4 regions of the Bradyrhizobium sp. USDA 4502 genome follow, and region 1 is predicted to be linked to each of the others. Evidence: predicted binding sites of a transcription regulator. Region 1 holds the regulator's gene; each other region holds the start of a gene.
The links. Region 1 encodes PhoB, which activates phosphate uptake and scavenging genes when phosphate is short. Its sites were predicted from a motif close to TGTCATNNANCTGTCAT; they were not measured.
Positions count from the first base shown of each region.

Region 1 (3,912 bases):
CGTGATCGGCAAAGTGCATCGGCTCGGCCTCTCCGGCCGCGCCAAGGCACCCTCCACGGCCGCGCCGCGGCAGCGCAAGGCTCGCCCGGCCCAGCACATGATGCGGGTGGCGCGTCCGGTCTCTCGCGGCAACACCGCGCTGGCGCACGCCTTCGAGGTCGAGATGGAGCCCGATCCGATCTCCTACGACAATGTGGTGCCGATGAGCCAGCGGCTCTCGCTGCTGGAGCTCAACGAGGCCACCTGTCATTGGCCGGTCGGCGATCCCTCGAGCCCGGAATTCTTCTTCTGCGGCGGCAAGGCGCTCGCCGGCCTGCCCTATTGCGCGCATCACTCGCGCGTCGCCTACCAGCCCGCCGCCGATCGCCGCCGGCCGTCGGCGAAACCGCAGATCAAGTGAGCACTCGGGAAAACGACGGAAGACCTCAAAAACAAATCCCCGCGAAAGCGGGGATTTTTTTGTGTGATGCGTAGCCCATTACATCACCGGCGTCGTCCCGGCGAAAGCCGGGACCCATAACCACTAATGCGTGTTGTTAGAAAGCCGTCTGGCCGCGTGCCGATTGCACTGGCCGCGGCGTATGGGTCCTGGCTTTCGCCCATAGGCGCTAAAATAGGATTTGCGCCTTGGATTCGCTTGTGATTCCAAGATGGAATGGCACACGAATCGCTTGTGAACAAAGATTGGGCGCGCGTTGTCGCCCGACTTGGCGGAGCCGAGGCTCTGAACATTAGCGCGCGCAAGACGAAGGCGTTTGTCCGTCCGCGGGAGATCAGCAATGCGGTCGACTTGCTGCGCCTGATCTTGGCTTATTGCCTTGGTGAGAAAGGGCTGCGGTTGACGGCGGCATGGGCCACGTCGGTTGGGCTTGTCGATATCTCCAACGTGGCTCTGTTGTATCGCTTACGTCAGTGCGGAGATTGGCTGGCAATCTTGGTCGAGCAGGCGCTTGCCGCCGCGGCGCCGAAGGCGAGCCGCGGTCGTCTGATCCGTATTGTTGACGCCACGACGGTCCCCAAGGCTGGGACGAGCGGCAGGAACAAGAACGCAGTGTGGCGTATCCATAGCGCGTTCGATCTTCCGCAGGAGCGCTTTGGTCACTTCGAACTGACCGATCAGCGAGCGGGCGAGACGCTGGATCGGATACCGGCGGTTGCCGGTGAGATCCGTCTTGCCGATCGCGCCTATCTGCAACCGGAGCGCATGGCGCATCTCGTCGATGCCGATGCGGACTTCGTGATCCGGGCCGGCTGGAAGAGCGCGCGCTGGCTCGATGCCGAAGGTAATCTTGTTGACCTCACTGCCGAACTGCGCAACGCCTCGGCGCGTGGCCTGATCGATCGGCCGATTTGGATAAAGCGCAAGTCAGGTGCGCCGCCGCTCGCAGTGCGTCTGGTTGCCGCGAAGAAGCCGGCGCAAGCTGCTGCGGCTGCGCGACGCAAGGCGCGCCGGACTGCACAAAAGGGAGGTCATCAGCTCTCCAGGCAAACACTTGACGCCGCAGATTGGGTGATCCTGGTGACCTCACTCAGGCCAGAGGACTTCACGACTGCAGATATCCTCGCCCTCTATCGGCTGCGATGGCGCATTGAGCTCGGCTTCAAGCGGCTGAAAAGCCTGATTGGCCTGAAGGGACCTCCCGGAACCGACGAGCGGTCCGCCAGACCCCATATCCTCGCTCATCTGCTGATCATTCTATTGCTCGAGCCGCTCGTCGACGAACTCGAAGACTCTCCCCGCTTGGCCGACGCCGCCTGACCCACCCAGTGACGTGGCGTCTGCTGCGCCAGCTCGTAGCTTCGCTACGGCAAGCGATCATTCCACAGCCCGCAATCGCTCTACTCTGCAGAGCCAGTCACGCTCTCCGGCGACATCTACGCGAGCCACCCAGACATAAGCGCCACTATCAGACTATGATCAAACTATCTTAGCGCCTATGGGCTTGCGCCGGGACGACGCCGTGTTGCGGTTTATGAATGCCGCATGGCCGTTACGGCTGTGGCTCGGCCTTGGCAAAGCGGTCGTCGAGCGCGTAGCCGGCGCCGCGCACGGTGCGGATCGGATCCTGCTCGCGGCCCGGATTGAGCAGCTTGCGCAGGCGGCCGATATGCACGTCGACGGTGCGCTCATCGATGTAGATGTCGCGGCCCCAGACGCTGTCGAGCAGTTGCTCGCGGCTGAACACGCGGCCGGGATGCTCGAGGAAGAATTCGAGCAGGCGATACTCGGTCGGCCCGAGATCGATCGGACGGCCCGAGCGCGCCACGCGGCGCTTCTCGCGGTCGAGCTCGATGTCGCCATAGGTCAGCACGGTCGCAAGCCGCTCCGGGCTGGCGCGGCGCAAGAGGCCCTTCACCCGCGCCAGCAGCTCCGGCACCGAGAACGGCTTGACGATGTAATCGTCCGCGCCGGTGGCAAGCCCGCGCACGCGCTCGCTTTCCTCGCCGCGCGCGGTCAGCATGATGATCGGAAGCTGCTTGGTCTCGGGCCGCGCCCGCAGGCGGCGGCACAGTTCGATGCCGGACAGGCCCGGCAGCATCCAGTCCAGCACCACGAGGTCGGGAACGCGCTCCTTCAGCCGTGTATCCGCATCGTCGCCGCGCCCCACCGTCTCGACATCGTAGCCTTCCGCATCGAGATTGTAGCGCAACAGCGTCGTCAGCGCTTCCTCGTCTTCGACTACCAGAATGCGTGCGCTCATCGGTCTAAGTTCTTTCTCTGTGGTGATCCGTTGCCCAGACGCAAACCGAAACGCTTACTTCCTTGAGCATAGTCCCCGCGGAAACGATTTGTCGCGAGGATCATCCAGTTTCGCTCTTGCCGGTTCCGTGCTTGCCGATCATGCCTCAGTTGCCCGGCACCGTGGTGGCAAAAGTGGTCATGTCCCCCTTCGGGCGCTTGTCGGTGATCTGCTGGCCCTCGATCATGTAGAACACGGTCTCGGCGATATTGGTGGCGTGATCGCCGATCCGCTCGATGTTCTTGGCGCAGAACATCAGATGGATGCAGAACGAGATGTTGCGCGGATCTTCCATCATGTAGGTGAGCAGTTCGCGGAACAGCGAGGTGCAGATCGCATCGACCTCCTCGTCGCCCTTCCAGACGTTCATCGCCGCCGGCAGGTCGTGCGCGGCATAGGCGTCGAGCACCGACTTGACCTGCGACAGCACGAGGTCGGTCATGTGCTCGAGGCCGCGGATCAGCTTCAGCGGCTGGAAATCGCTCTCCAGCGCCGCGACGCGCTTGCCCATGTTCTTGGCGAGGTCGCCGATCCGCTCGAGATCGGTGGCGACGCGCATCGCGCTGACGATCTCACGCAGGTCGATCGCCATCGGCTGGCGGCGCGCGATCGTCAGCACCGCGCGCTCTTCGATGTTGCGCTGCAGATTGTCGATCTCGATGTCGGCGGCGACCACGCGCTTGCCGAGCGCGACGTCGCGACGGATCAGCGCGTCGACCGACTCGGTAATCATTCGTTCGACCAGGCCGCCCATCTCGGCGACCAGGCGGGTCAACTCCTGCAGGTCGCTGTCGAATGCCTTGGCGGTATGTTCAGAAGCCATCGCTTGTCTCCCTCAACCATGATCCCGGGGATCATGGCTTCGTGTCCTGAATTTTAGCATGACCTGATCGGAAAACCGGTTTCCACTTTTCCGGATCATGCGCCGGTCAACCGAACCGGCCGGTGATGTAGTCCTGGGTGCGCCGATCGCTCGGTGAGGTGAAGATCTTGTTGGTGTCGTCGAACTCGATCAGCTCGCCGAGATACATGAAGGCGGTCTTGTCGGAGACGCGCGCCGCCTGCTGCATGTTGTGGGTGACGATCGCGATCGTGTAGTCCTCGGAGAGCTCCTGGATCAGTTCCTCGACCTTGGCGGTCGAGATCGGGTCGAGCGCCGAGCACGGCTCGT
Region 1 covers NZ_JBSSGF010000001.1:6,750,577-6,754,488, forward strand. The annotation lists gene ACVW1B_RS31555 (GcrA family cell cycle regulator) at 1-400, shown strand, start outside; gene ACVW1B_RS31560 (IS4 family transposase) at 656-1,759, shown strand; gene phoB (phosphate regulon transcriptional regulator PhoB) at 1,992-2,702, opposite strand; gene phoU (phosphate signaling complex protein PhoU) at 2,848-3,564, opposite strand; gene pstB (phosphate ABC transporter ATP-binding protein PstB) at 3,671-3,912, opposite strand, start outside.

Region 2 (3,912 bases), 3.1 Mb from region 1:
GTCCTCCATCACGGGCAGGAAGGAATCCTGCTGCGCGCGATTGAAACGATGCACCTCGTCGACGAACAGCAGCGTGCCCTTGCCGGTCTCGCGGCGGGCACGCGCGGCATCGAACGCCTTCTTGAGATCGGCGACGCCGGAGAACACCGCGGAGATCTGCTCGAAATGCAGCTCGGTGGCGTCGGCCAGAAGCCGCGCCACCGTGGTCTTGCCGGTGCCGGGCGGTCCCCAGAACACCAGCGAGCCCAGCGTGCGCGTCTCCAGCATCCGCGTCAGCGCGCCGTCAGGGCCGAGGATGTGATCCTGGCCGACGACATCGGCCAGCGTGCGCGGACGCAGCCGGTCCGGCAGCGGGTGCGGCGCGTCCTGCTCCATCCCCGCCGCAGCAAAGAGGTTGCCGGCCTCTCGCGGTTGCTTGGGGCTCATCCGCCGAGCGTCACGTTGATCTGCTGGCCGCCGCGCACCAGCGTGATGCGCCAGACCCGCGTCCCCGTCTTCGATGCCTTCTCGAGGTCGCTGGTCCGCACGATCTTCTCGTTGTTGACCGCGAGGATGATGTCGCCCTTCTGGAAGCCGACATTGGCCGCGGTGCCGTCACCGGCGAGATCAGTCACCACCACGCCCTCGGCACCGGCGTCGAGATGCAGTTCGTCGGCCAGCGCCGGCGAGATGTTGGCGACCCTCGCGCCCTGGAACGGCGAGCGCGCGGTCAGCACGATCTCGTCGCGGTTGGTGTCGGGCGCGGTCTCCAGCGGTATGGTGAGCTTCACCGGCTTGCCGGCGCGCTGCACCTCGATCTCCGCGTTGCCGCCGAGCGGACGGGTCGCGAAGCGGTAGTCGAACGCGTTGGGATCGTCGATCGGCGTGCCGTCGATCCCGACGATCAGGTCGGAGAGCTTCAGGCCCGCCTTCGCCGCCGGGCTGTTCGGCGCGACGTTGGCGACCAGCGCGCCAGACGGCAGCTTCAGCCCGAGCGTCTCGGCAATCTCCGGCGTCACCGCCTGCAGCCGCGCGCCGAGCCATGGCCGCTTCACATTCTTGCCGCCGCTCTTGGCGGAGGCCACCACGACGCGCACCATGTTGGCGGGGATCGCAAAGCCGATGCCCTGCGAGCCGCCGGAGCGCGAGAAGATCGCAGTGTTGATGCCGGCGAGCCGGCCCGTCATGTCGACCAGCGCGCCGCCGGAATTGCCGGGATTGATCGCGGCGTCGGTCTGAATGAAGAATTGATAATCCGTGATCCCGACTTGAGTGCGCGCCAGGGCCGAGATGATGCCGTGCGTCACGGTCTGGCCGACGCCGAACGGATTGCCGATCGCGAGCACGACGTCACCGACCTGCAGTTGGTCGGAATTGGCGAAGTCGAGGGTCGCGAACTTCTCCTTGTTGGTGTCCTTCAGGCGCAGCACCGCGAGGTCGGTACGGCTGTCCTTCAGCACGATCTCGGCCTCGTATTCGCGCTTGTCGGCGAGCGAGACCTTCACCTGATCGGCGCCCTCGATCACGTGATTGTTTGTGACTACGAGGCCGGAGCCGTCGACCATCACGCCGGAGCCGAGCGAGCGCTGCATCTGCTCGGGCTGCTGTCCCGGCACGCCGAAGAAGCGGCGAAAAATCGGGTCATCCAGAAATGGATTGCGGTTTTGCACGGTCTTGGCGGCGTAAACATTGACCACCGCCGGCTGCACCCGCTGCACGATCGGCGCATAGGACAATTGCAGCTCGGCCTGCGAGGACGGCACGCGGCGGTCCTGGGCCGCGGCTGCGGAAAGATTCCCCATGAAGGCCAACGTGCACAGAGCGGATACGGCAGCAAAGCGGACAGGTCGGAGCATTCTCACCTCTCGTGGAAACGCCGGAATATAGGCGTGTTCGCCGGGCAATTGAAGGGCGCCCGGCCGGATAACTGGCCCCCCGCCGTACCGGTGCACAACCCGCAGCGGCCGCGTTGAAGCGCGCCGCCAAGCTTCTATGATGGCTGTCATCTCACTGCGCCGCTCCGCTTGTTGCCTGCGGACCACAAGCGGAACTGCGATGCCCGGAAGCACTGTCGTGCGTCAGTCACGATACGCTCCTAGGACCGTTCAGTGAGTGAGTGGGGAATTCAAACACAACAGGGGTGCACAATGGGTGCAACAAAAGTCAGTGCAATCGCCATAGGCCTGGCAGGGGCGCTTGCCGCCTCGCCGGCCTATTCGCAATCGGCCGGAGGCGGCAGCGATGCGGAGATCGCGCTGCTGAAGCAGCAGCTGAAGATGCTCGAGCAGAAGCTCGACAAACTGCAGAAGCAGACCAACGCCAATACCGCAAGCGCAGCCAGCGCAAACGCCAATGCGAAGGCGGCGGATGCCAAGGCCGCGCGGGTGGCGACCGCCAACGCCGCGATCCCGGTGAAGGGCCCGGTCGCGCCGTCCGGCGTCGTGGTGACGATGCCGAACAACCGGCCGACGATCTGCACCGCGGACGAACAGAACTGCGTTGCGATCACGAGTCGCGTGCACTGGGATGTCGGCGGCTATGACTATCGTCCGAACACCGCAGGCACCTCGCCGCAAAAGCTCGACAGCGGCGAGAACGTCCGCCGCGCACGCATCGGCATCGTCGGCAAATTCTTCGGCGACTGGAATTACTCGCTGATCTACGATTTCGGCGGCTCGTCCGACGGCTTCGGCGGCGCGGCTCCGGGATCACTGCCCGGCGGCGGCACCTCGGGCATCGAGAATGCGTATCTGAGCTACACCGGCTTCAAGCCGTTCGGCGGCAAGATGGCGATCGAAGGCGGCATCATGGACGTGCCGTGGACGCTCGACGAAGCGACCAGCTCCAACGACATCCTGTTCATGGAGCGCGCCTCGGTCGGCATCATCGCCCAGAACATCGCCGCCGGTGACTTCCGTTCGGCCGCCGGCACCCGCTGGTGGAACGACCAGTTCTGGATCGGCGGCTATGTCACCGGACCGACGTCGGGCGCCATCCACTCCGCGTCCTCCGCCTCGCCGGCCGGCACGTCCGAGCAGTATGGCGGCGTCATCCGCGTCGCCGGCAATCCGATCAGCGGCAAGAACTATTCGGTGCACATCGGCGCCGATGCGGAATGGCTGGTGCAGCCGCCGCGCAACCAGCTCACGCAGGCGCAGACGCTCACGCTCAGCGACCGGCCCGAGCTGCGCATCGATCCGACAACACTGATCTCGACCGGTGCGATCGCCAACGTCTCCGGCGCGCAGGTGTACGGCGTCGAGGCGGCAGCGACCTATGGCCCGTTCATCGCGCAGGGCGAATATTACTGGTTCAATGTCGATCGCTCCGCGAACACCGGACTGCCGCCGTTCGGCGCGCCGAGCCTGAAGTTCGACGGCGGTTACGCGCAGGTCGGCTACGTGCTGACCGGCGAGAATCACGCCTACAATCCGGCGACGGCCTCCTATAGCGGGATCAAGCCGCACGATCCATTCTCGCTCGCCGGCGGCGGCTGGGGCGCCTGGGAAATCGCCGGCCGCGTCAGCACGATGGACCTCAACGATCAGATCGCGCAGGCGGTCGGCATCGCGGGCGGACGGCAGACCGTCTACACCGCCGCGCTGAACTGGTACGTCAACAACAACGTCCGCTTCATGCTGAACTACCTGCACGGCGATATCGCCAAGCAGGCCTCGGCGACCTCGGCTGCGGACGTCGGCTCGAAGTTCGACGCGGTCGCGCTGCGTACGCAGGTTGCGTTCTGAGCTGATCGGAGCTGAGACCAACTCATAGACGGCCGGGGCATCGCTCCGGCCGTTTTCATCGAGCGTTTGGTTCACGCGTTTCTAGCTGAATGAGATCGGTCGAATATTGACAGGACGGCGCCGCGCTCCCTCTCCCCGTTCTTACGGGGAGAGGGTTGGGGTGAGGGGCCCTCTCCGCGTATTCGGC
Region 2 covers NZ_JBSSGF010000001.1:3,665,917-3,669,828, forward strand. The annotation lists gene ACVW1B_RS16935 (replication-associated recombination protein A) at 1-426, opposite strand, end outside; gene ACVW1B_RS16940 (DegQ family serine endoprotease) at 423-1,781, opposite strand; gene ACVW1B_RS16945 (OprO/OprP family phosphate-selective porin) at 2,127-3,725, shown strand.
Region 2: a site for PhoB is predicted at 2,049-2,065, ahead of ACVW1B_RS16945 (OprO/OprP family phosphate-selective porin). Genes of this name have one in related genera too.

Region 3 (3,912 bases), 5.8 Mb from region 1:
GGCAGCTCGCGTCCGCCAGATGCACCAGCCGTCCGGCCGCTATTACGGCGATAATGCGCGGCCGCAGCGGCGCCTTGTCGTCGACGACGATGATGTCGGCACGGCGGCCCGCGGCGAGCACGCCGCGATCGGCGAGCCCGGCCGCGCGGGCCGGCGCCGACGAGATCAGGTCCCAGGCCCTGGCGAGCGGCAGGATGCCATCGGCGACGAGGCGGAACGCCGCGAGCAGCTGCGCCGGATAGTAATAGTCCGACGCCAGCACCGAGCAGAGGCCCTGTGCGATCATGTCGGATGCCTTGGTCCAGCCGGTATGGCTGCCGCCGCGCACCACATTGGGCGCGCCGAACACGATGAAGTCGTCCGCCGCCGCAGCGTCGCGCGCGGTCTCCTCGTTGACAGGGAATTCGGCGATCGTGGCGCCCAGCGCGCGAAACTCCTGGCGCATCGCCGGGCTGTTGTCGTCGTGCGACAGCATGCGGATATCGGCCGCGCGCGCGGCGGCGGCCAGTCGCGCGATCGAGGCGGGCACCTCGGGGCGGCGCGCCACGATCCGGTCGAGCATGTCGTTGACGGCCTCGACGGAGAGCCCGGAGCGCTCGGCCAGCTGGTTGCGCTTCTTCGGCTTGACGTTGCTATGGTCGTTGAAGGCGAACAGATCGATGCGGCCTTCACCGAGCCATTGAATGATCTCGGCCTCGGCCTCGAGATTGTGGGTCTCGTGACGCAGGTGGAGGCGGGTGTCGGCGGCGAGCTGCGGCCGCAGCGCCTCGATCGCATCGAGTAGCTTGCGCGCATTCTCCGCGCTGCGCAGGCCGGGCTCCCACGACCAGGTCGTGCCGTGGAACACGGTGGTGATGCCGTTGGCGATCGCCTGCCGGTCGCTGTCGATCAGCGCCACGTCGGTCGGGAAGTCGACGCCGGGGCGCGGCATCATCTGCCGCTCGAACGCATCGCCGTGCAGGTCGATGATGCCGGGCAGCACCAGCAGGCCACTGGCATCGATGTGAAGCGCGGCGCGACCCTGCTCGGCGTCGAGCGCGCCGATGTCGCGACCAGCGGTCCGCAGCGAGGTCTCGACCAAGGCGCCGTCAACCAGCGTGCGCCCGCCCTCGATGAAAATGTCCGTCACGATGCGGCGCTCCGTTGTTTGTTCTGTGATTGGGATACGGCCTCGGCCTCGTACTTGTCGAGGAATTCCTCGACCGCGAGCTTGCGAAAGTCGGGCAGGACGCGGCGGAGCGTCTCGTGATCCCAGTCCCACCATGCGAGCGCGGCGAGGCGGTCGGCGATCGTCTCGGAGAAGCGCCGCTTCACGGGCCGCGCCGGATTACCGGCAACGATGGTGTATGCGGGAACGTCCTTGGTCACGATCGCGCCGGCAGCGACGACAGCGCCGGTTCCGATGTTCCGTCCTGGTAACAGGATCGCACCGTGCCCGATCCAGACGTCATGGCCGATATGCACGTGATGCGCACGTCGCCAGTTGAAGAAGTCGGTGTCGTCGCTCTCTCCGGGGAAATACGCGCTGGCGCGGTAGGTGAAATGCGCTTGAGTCGCGCGATGCATCGGGTGGTTGCCGGGGTTGATGCGGGTCATCGCCGCGATCGAGCAAAACTTGCCGATCGAGGTGTAGGTGATCTGGCTGTCGTTCACGACGTAGGAATAGTCATCCATGCTGACTTCGAGCAGGATCGTGCGCGCGCCGACCTCGGTATATTTGCCGAGCCTGCTCTCACGGACCGACGCGGTCGGGTCGACGGTCGGCACAACCGAGAGTGTTTTTCCGGCCATCAGGGCCTCCGCAAATCTTCAAGAATCTTGGGCTTCCGGGGGATGCGCGCTCGTCATCGGGATGCTTGATGACAACATCATGACGTTGCGATGACGGCAAGGGAGCGACAAGGGAGGGGTGTGGACGATCGCCGCACCGCAGCGCTGTCGTCACATAACTGTAAAACGCCGGGGATAGCGATGGCCCAACGAGGCGCGGTTGGAGCATTACATGCTGGTGGTGGAAGGTTTGACGTGCCGTTTCGGCACGAAAGCCGCAGTCGACAACGCGTCCTTTTCGATCGCGCCCGGCAGCTTTGTCGGCGTGATCGGCCGCTCCGGTGCCGGCAAGTCGACGCTGCTGCGGATGATCAACCGTCTCGCCGATCCGACCTCCGGCCGTATCCTGTTCGAAGGCACCGACGTCACCGCGTTGCGCGGCAAGGAACTGCGGCGGTGGCGCGCGCGCTCGGCGATGATCTTCCAGCAGTTCAATCTGGTCGGCCGCCTTGATGTGCTGACCAACGTGCTGATGGGCCGACTGGCCCAGATTCCGTCATGGCGCTCGCTGGCGCAGGTCTGGCCGGAGCAGGACAGGGCGCTCGCACTGTCGGCGCTCGAGCAATTCGACATCGCCCAGCTGGCGGCACAGCGCGCCGACCAGCTCTCCGGCGGCCAGCAGCAACGCGTCGCGATCGCCCGCGCGCTGGTGCAGGAGCCCGACATCATTCTCGCCGACGAGCCGATCGCCTCGCTCGATCCGCGCAACACCAAGATCGTGATGGACGCGCTGCTGCGCATCAACAAGCATTTCGGCATCACGGTGCTTTGCAATCTGCACTCGCTCGACCTGGCGCGGACCTATTGCGACCGCCTGGTCGGCATGGCCGCAGGTCGCGTGGTGTTCGATGGCGCCCCCGCGGCGCTCACCGACCATATCGCCCGCGAGCTCTATGACCTCGAGGCCAATGACGTCATCGGCGCAGCACCGCTGCCCGCGCCCGACGGTGCAACTGCGCCGGCACTCGGCACCGCAGCCGCGGCCTGAGCGTCGCGCATTTTTCAATCTGGGAGGCCGGGCATTTTGCCCGGCCAACAGGTGCAACTACAACAAAAGAGGGGTAGTCATGTTCACTCGTCGCATCATTCTGGCTGGCGCCGCCGCGCTGGCATTTGCCGGTTCGGCCTCCGCGCAGGACTGGAAGGCAAAGTATCCGGAGCTCACCTTCGCGGTGGTGCCGGCCGAGAACGCCTCCGGCGTCACCGAGCGCTGGACGCCGTTCGTGGCGTATCTGTCGAAGGAGCTCGGCGTGAAGGTCACACTGCGCATCGCCAACGACTACGCGGCCGTCATCGAAGGCCAGCGCGCCGGCAACATCCAGATCGCCAGCTACGGCTCGGCCTCGTTCTCTCGCGCGCGCTTGACCGGCGTCAAGACCGACGCGTTCGCCAACGATATGAACGCCGACGGTTCGACCGGCTATTACTCGGTGTTCTTCGTCAAGGCGTCGAGCCCGTACAAGACCGTCGAGGACCTGAAGGGCAAGAATCTCGGCCTGGTCGATCCGAACTCGACGTCCGGCAACAACGTGCCGCGCTTCGAACTGAACAAGATGGGCATCGCGAACGCCGAAGGCTTTTTCGGCAAGGTCGTGTTCACCGGCAGCCACGAGAACGCCGTCCTGGCGCTGTCGCAGGGAACCGTTGATGTGGCCGCTAACCAGTGGACCAACGAGGACGATTCCACGCTCGCCCAGATGCTGACCAAGGGCATGCTGAAGAATGCCGACGGCTCGGCGATGAAGAAGGATGATTTCCGCATCATCCACAAGTCGGCGCTGATCATCAACGGCCCCTATGCGTACAACACCGATCTTCCGGAGGACCTGAAGGCCGCGATCGCAAAGGCCTTCTTCGACGCCCCGACCAAGGACAAGGCCGCCTTCGACCGTCTGTCCGACGGTCAGAAGAAGGGCTTCCATCCCGCCACCACCAAGGATTGGGACGGCACCATCGAGCTGATCAAGTTCGTCGACGGTTTGCGAAAGAAGGCGAGCTGATCGCACGCCTGACGTCACGAGGGTCGGGCGTATAGCCCGGCCCTTTCTCTCCACTCAACTCCGAACCGGACTGGCACGCGTC
Region 3 covers NZ_JBSSGF010000001.1:937,522-941,433, forward strand. The annotation lists gene ACVW1B_RS04195 (alpha-D-ribose 1-methylphosphonate 5-triphosphate diphosphatase) at 1-1,129, opposite strand, end outside; gene ACVW1B_RS04200 (transferase hexapeptide repeat family protein) at 1,126-1,791, opposite strand; gene phnC (phosphonate ABC transporter ATP-binding protein) at 2,003-2,818, shown strand; gene phnD (phosphonate ABC transporter substrate-binding protein) at 2,898-3,830, shown strand.
Region 3: a site for PhoB is predicted at 1,860-1,876, ahead of phnC (phosphonate ABC transporter ATP-binding protein). Genes of this name have one in related genera too.

Region 4 (3,912 bases), 5.8 Mb from region 1:
CGCCTCAGTCGTCGAGCCCTTGAACTGGTTGACCATCTGACACTCGGTCAATTCGATCGAGCCGAGCGGCACGGCAAAGCCCGCGTCCTCGGCGAAGAACTCGACCTCGACCTCGCCGAAGCGGATCTCGCCGGCGAACGGGTGATTGCGACCGTAGCCGCGCTGCGTCGAGTAGCCGAGCGCGAGCAGGAAGCCCTCATCGCCGCGCGCCAGGTTCTGCAGCCGCAAATCGCGATCGGCCGGAAAGCTCAACGGCTCGCGCGTGAGGTCGCCGACCGGCGTGTCGCAATCTGCCTGCGGCGAGGATTCGATTAGACCGTCACGGCCGAGAATGTCGGTCACCCGCGGCGTGGCGGCCTGCGAGGCCTCCGCGGTCGCCGGCTGCTCCGGCACAAAGCCTTCCGCGAGCTGCGGATCGAGCAGGCGATGGGTGTAGTCGAAGGTCGGCCCCAGGATCTGGCCGCCCGGAACGTCCTTGAAGGTCGAGGAGATCCGCCGCCGCACCTGCATCTCGCCGGTGTTGACCGGCTCGGTGGCGCCAAAGCGCGGCAGCGTGGCACGGAAGGCGCGGACCAGGAAGATCGCCTCGATCATGTCGCCGCGCGCCTGCTTGATCGCGAGCGCCGCGAGCTCGCGGTCGTAGAGCGAACCTTCGGTCATCACGCGATCGACGCCGAGCGCGAGTTGCTCGGAAATCTGTGCCAGCGTCACCTCGGGCACCTCGCGGTCGCCGCGCCGCTCATGCGCGAGCAGACGATGGGCGTTCTCGATGGCGCGCTCGCCTCCCTTGACGGCTACATACATCGCTCACACTCCGCTTGCGATCAGCCGCGTGGTGCGCGGGATCGCCACAATGGCATCGTCATGGACCAGCACGACATCGATGCCGCGCGGGAACAGGGCTTCGTTGATCGCAAGCCGCTGGAACAGGTCGCGCGGCTTGATCATCGCCTGCAGCACGGCGCTGCCGTCGATGCCGGGCCCTTTCAGCTCGAAGGCCGGCCCCTGCGACAGGCTGTCGACCTGCAGGATCAGCGTGGTCGACCGGTCAGGATATTCGCTGCTGCCGAATGCGAAGCGATCGAGCGCCGGCAGGCTCGCGGCATCGCCGATCAAAGCGAAGCTCGCGATCGAGGAATCGGCCACCACCGGCGCGCTGGCGTGAAACTTCAGCCAGCGGGCGACGTCCGGCGTCGCCGACATCGCAGCGTCAAGCCAGATCGGCGTGTCGTGATCGAACAGCGTCAGCGCGATCGCGGCCGAGCCGCGCATCATGCCGGCGGGCGTTCCGACGCTCGCGGCGACGCGCTGCACGCTGCCCGGGCGCGCCATCGCATCCATCACGGAACGGAAAGTCGATTGCGCCGACAGCACCTTGTCGGCAAAGCCCGCGGGCATTTCGGCAATCGTCGTCATTGCATCATCCCTCATCGCGCACCATCGTGTAGAAATCGACCCGCGTCGCCGCGGTTTCCGCCGCCTTGCGGCCGCGTTCGGCGTTCATGGCGACGCGCAGCGGCGCGATCACCTTGACCTCCACCTCGCCGGACAGTTCCGCCGACTGCACCATGGCATCGCACAGCGCGATCATCTGCGCCTTCCGCGCGTCGCGGCCGAGCGTGTAGCCGAAGCCGACCTCGCCGGTCGCAAGCCGCACCGCCGCGCGCGACACCGTCGCCTCGCCGAGATTGAACGGCGCACCGTCGCCGCCGATCCGCCCACGCAGCATCACAAGGCCGTTTTCCGGCTCACGCAGGTTCTCATGCGCGGGCACCGCGATCGCCGCCAGCCTGCCGGCGATATCAGCAGCGGCGGCGTGCGCCAGCACCGTCATCGCGGCCTTGCGCTGGGCCTGTTTGCTGTTTGGTCCGGTCGAACTCATGGGCAAACCTTTGGGCAACCTTGCTTGCATCAAGTTGTCTATGATACTAGACAACTTGATAGCGGAGCGCCATGACTGTTTCGTGACAAACCAAAGATTTCTGGTATCACCGCGCCATGAGCATGCAGGAAAGTTCCGGCGTCGCCTTGTGGCGGCAGGTCGCCGACGGCATCGAGCGCGGCATCGCTGACGGCCGCTTCGCCGCCGGCGAAAAGCTGCCCGGCGAGATGGAGATCGCCGAGACGTACCGGGTCAACCGGCACACCGTGCGGCGGGCGCTCGCCGCATTGGCGGAGCGCGGCCTGGTGCGCGCGGAACGCGGTAGCGGCACCTATGTCGAAGCCCAGCGCCTCGCCTATCCCTTGCGCTCACGCACGCGATTTTCCGAGATCGTCGGCGCCGGCGGTCACGAGCCGCGCGGCCAGCTGATCGATGCGAGCAGCGACACCGCCAATCGCGAGATTGCGCGCGAGCTCGGCCTGAAGATCGGTGCGCCGCTGATCCGGATCGAAGCGGTGCGGCTCGCCGACCGGACGCCGATCTGCGTCTCCACCACCTGGCTGTCGGCCGAGCGGTTTCCCGATGCCGGCAGCGTGTTCGCCAACGTCCGCTCGATGACGAAGCTGCTCGGGCATTACGGCGTCAAGGACTACCACCGCGCCTCGACCCGGATCACCGCGGCGATCGTCGATGCGACCGACGCCGCGCGGCTCGACCTGCCGCTGGGACGGCCGGTGCTGGTGGTCGACGCCACCGACGTCGACATGCTGGACCAGCCGCTGGTGACCAAGCGCTCGCGCTTCGCCGCCGAGCGCGTGGAGTTTCTGGTCGAGAACGGCTGACGTGCTTCTGCTCCCTCGCCCCGCTCTTGCGGGGAGAGGGGCCGCCTCCACAAAGCGGATAAATATGAGTGCGGGGAAACACCCCTCACCCGGATTGCTGCGCAATCCGACCTCTCCCCGGGGCGAGGTAACTTTCTATACCACCGCCCTTTGCCCGATGATCGCAAAGCGCAGCTTGCTCGAGATGAAGTCGATCGCGGCAACCGCGATCAGGATCATCAGGATCAGGAACGATACTTTCTGCCATTCCAGCACGCGGATCTGTTCGGCAAGCTGCAAGCCGATGCCGCCCGCGCCGACGATGCCGATGATGGTCGCCGAACGCGTGTTCGACTCGATGAAGTAGAGCACCTGCCCGGCGATCACGGGCAACACCTGCGGCAGCAGGCCGAAGCGAATCTCGTGCAGCGCATTGCCGCCGGACGCGCGGATACCCTCGACCTGCTTGCGATCCGCGGCCTCGATCGCCTCCGAGAACAGCTTTCCGAACGCACCGAAGTCCGACACCATGATCGCCAGCACGCCGGCGAACGGACCGAGGCCGACGACGTTGATCCAGACCAGCGCCCAGATCAGCGTATCGACGCCGCGGATCGAGTCCAGGAAGCGGCGCACCGGAAAGCGGATCAGGTTCGAGGGGATGATGTTGCGCGCCGCCAGCAGGCTGACCGGGAGTGCCAAAACCGCGGCAAGCGTGGTGCCGAGCACCGCGATCGACAGCGTCTCGCCGAGCGCCTGCATGTAGAGCGGGAACGACGAGCCCGGATTCGGCGGGAGCATCAGCATGGTGATCCAGCCGAGCTGGCCGAGGCCCGCGATCAGCCTGGACGGCGAGAAATCGAGATCAACCAGTCCGAACACGAAGATCGCGAGCGCCGCCACGATCATGGCCGGCATCGCCAGCCGTGCCGATGTGGGACGTTCGAAGACGTCGGGGTACTTCGCGCGCAGTTCCGCGGTGTCCGGCCTCGGCATCTGGCTCATCGACGGGTCTCCTTGCCGAACAGCCGGCCGCGCAGCCAGCCGGTCGAGATGTCGATGATGAAGACGGTGACGATGATGGTGATGAGGATGGCGCTGACGTCGGAATAGTAGAACTTGCGGATCGCGACCACCAGCTCCTGGCCGATGCCGCCGGCGCCGACGAAGCCCATCACCGACGCCTCGCGGACGTTGATCTCGAAGCGC
Region 4 covers NZ_JBSSGF010000001.1:942,112-946,023, reverse strand. The annotation lists gene ACVW1B_RS04240 (carbon-phosphorus lyase complex subunit PhnI) at 1-804, opposite strand, end outside; gene phnH (phosphonate C-P lyase system protein PhnH) at 808-1,416, opposite strand; gene phnG (phosphonate C-P lyase system protein PhnG) at 1,421-1,882, opposite strand; gene phnF (phosphonate metabolism transcriptional regulator PhnF) at 1,999-2,724, shown strand; gene phnE (phosphonate ABC transporter, permease protein PhnE) at 2,860-3,708, opposite strand; gene phnE (phosphonate ABC transporter, permease protein PhnE) at 3,705-3,912, opposite strand, start outside.
Region 4: a site for PhoB is predicted at 1,954-1,970, ahead of phnF (phosphonate metabolism transcriptional regulator PhnF). Genes of this name have one in related genera too.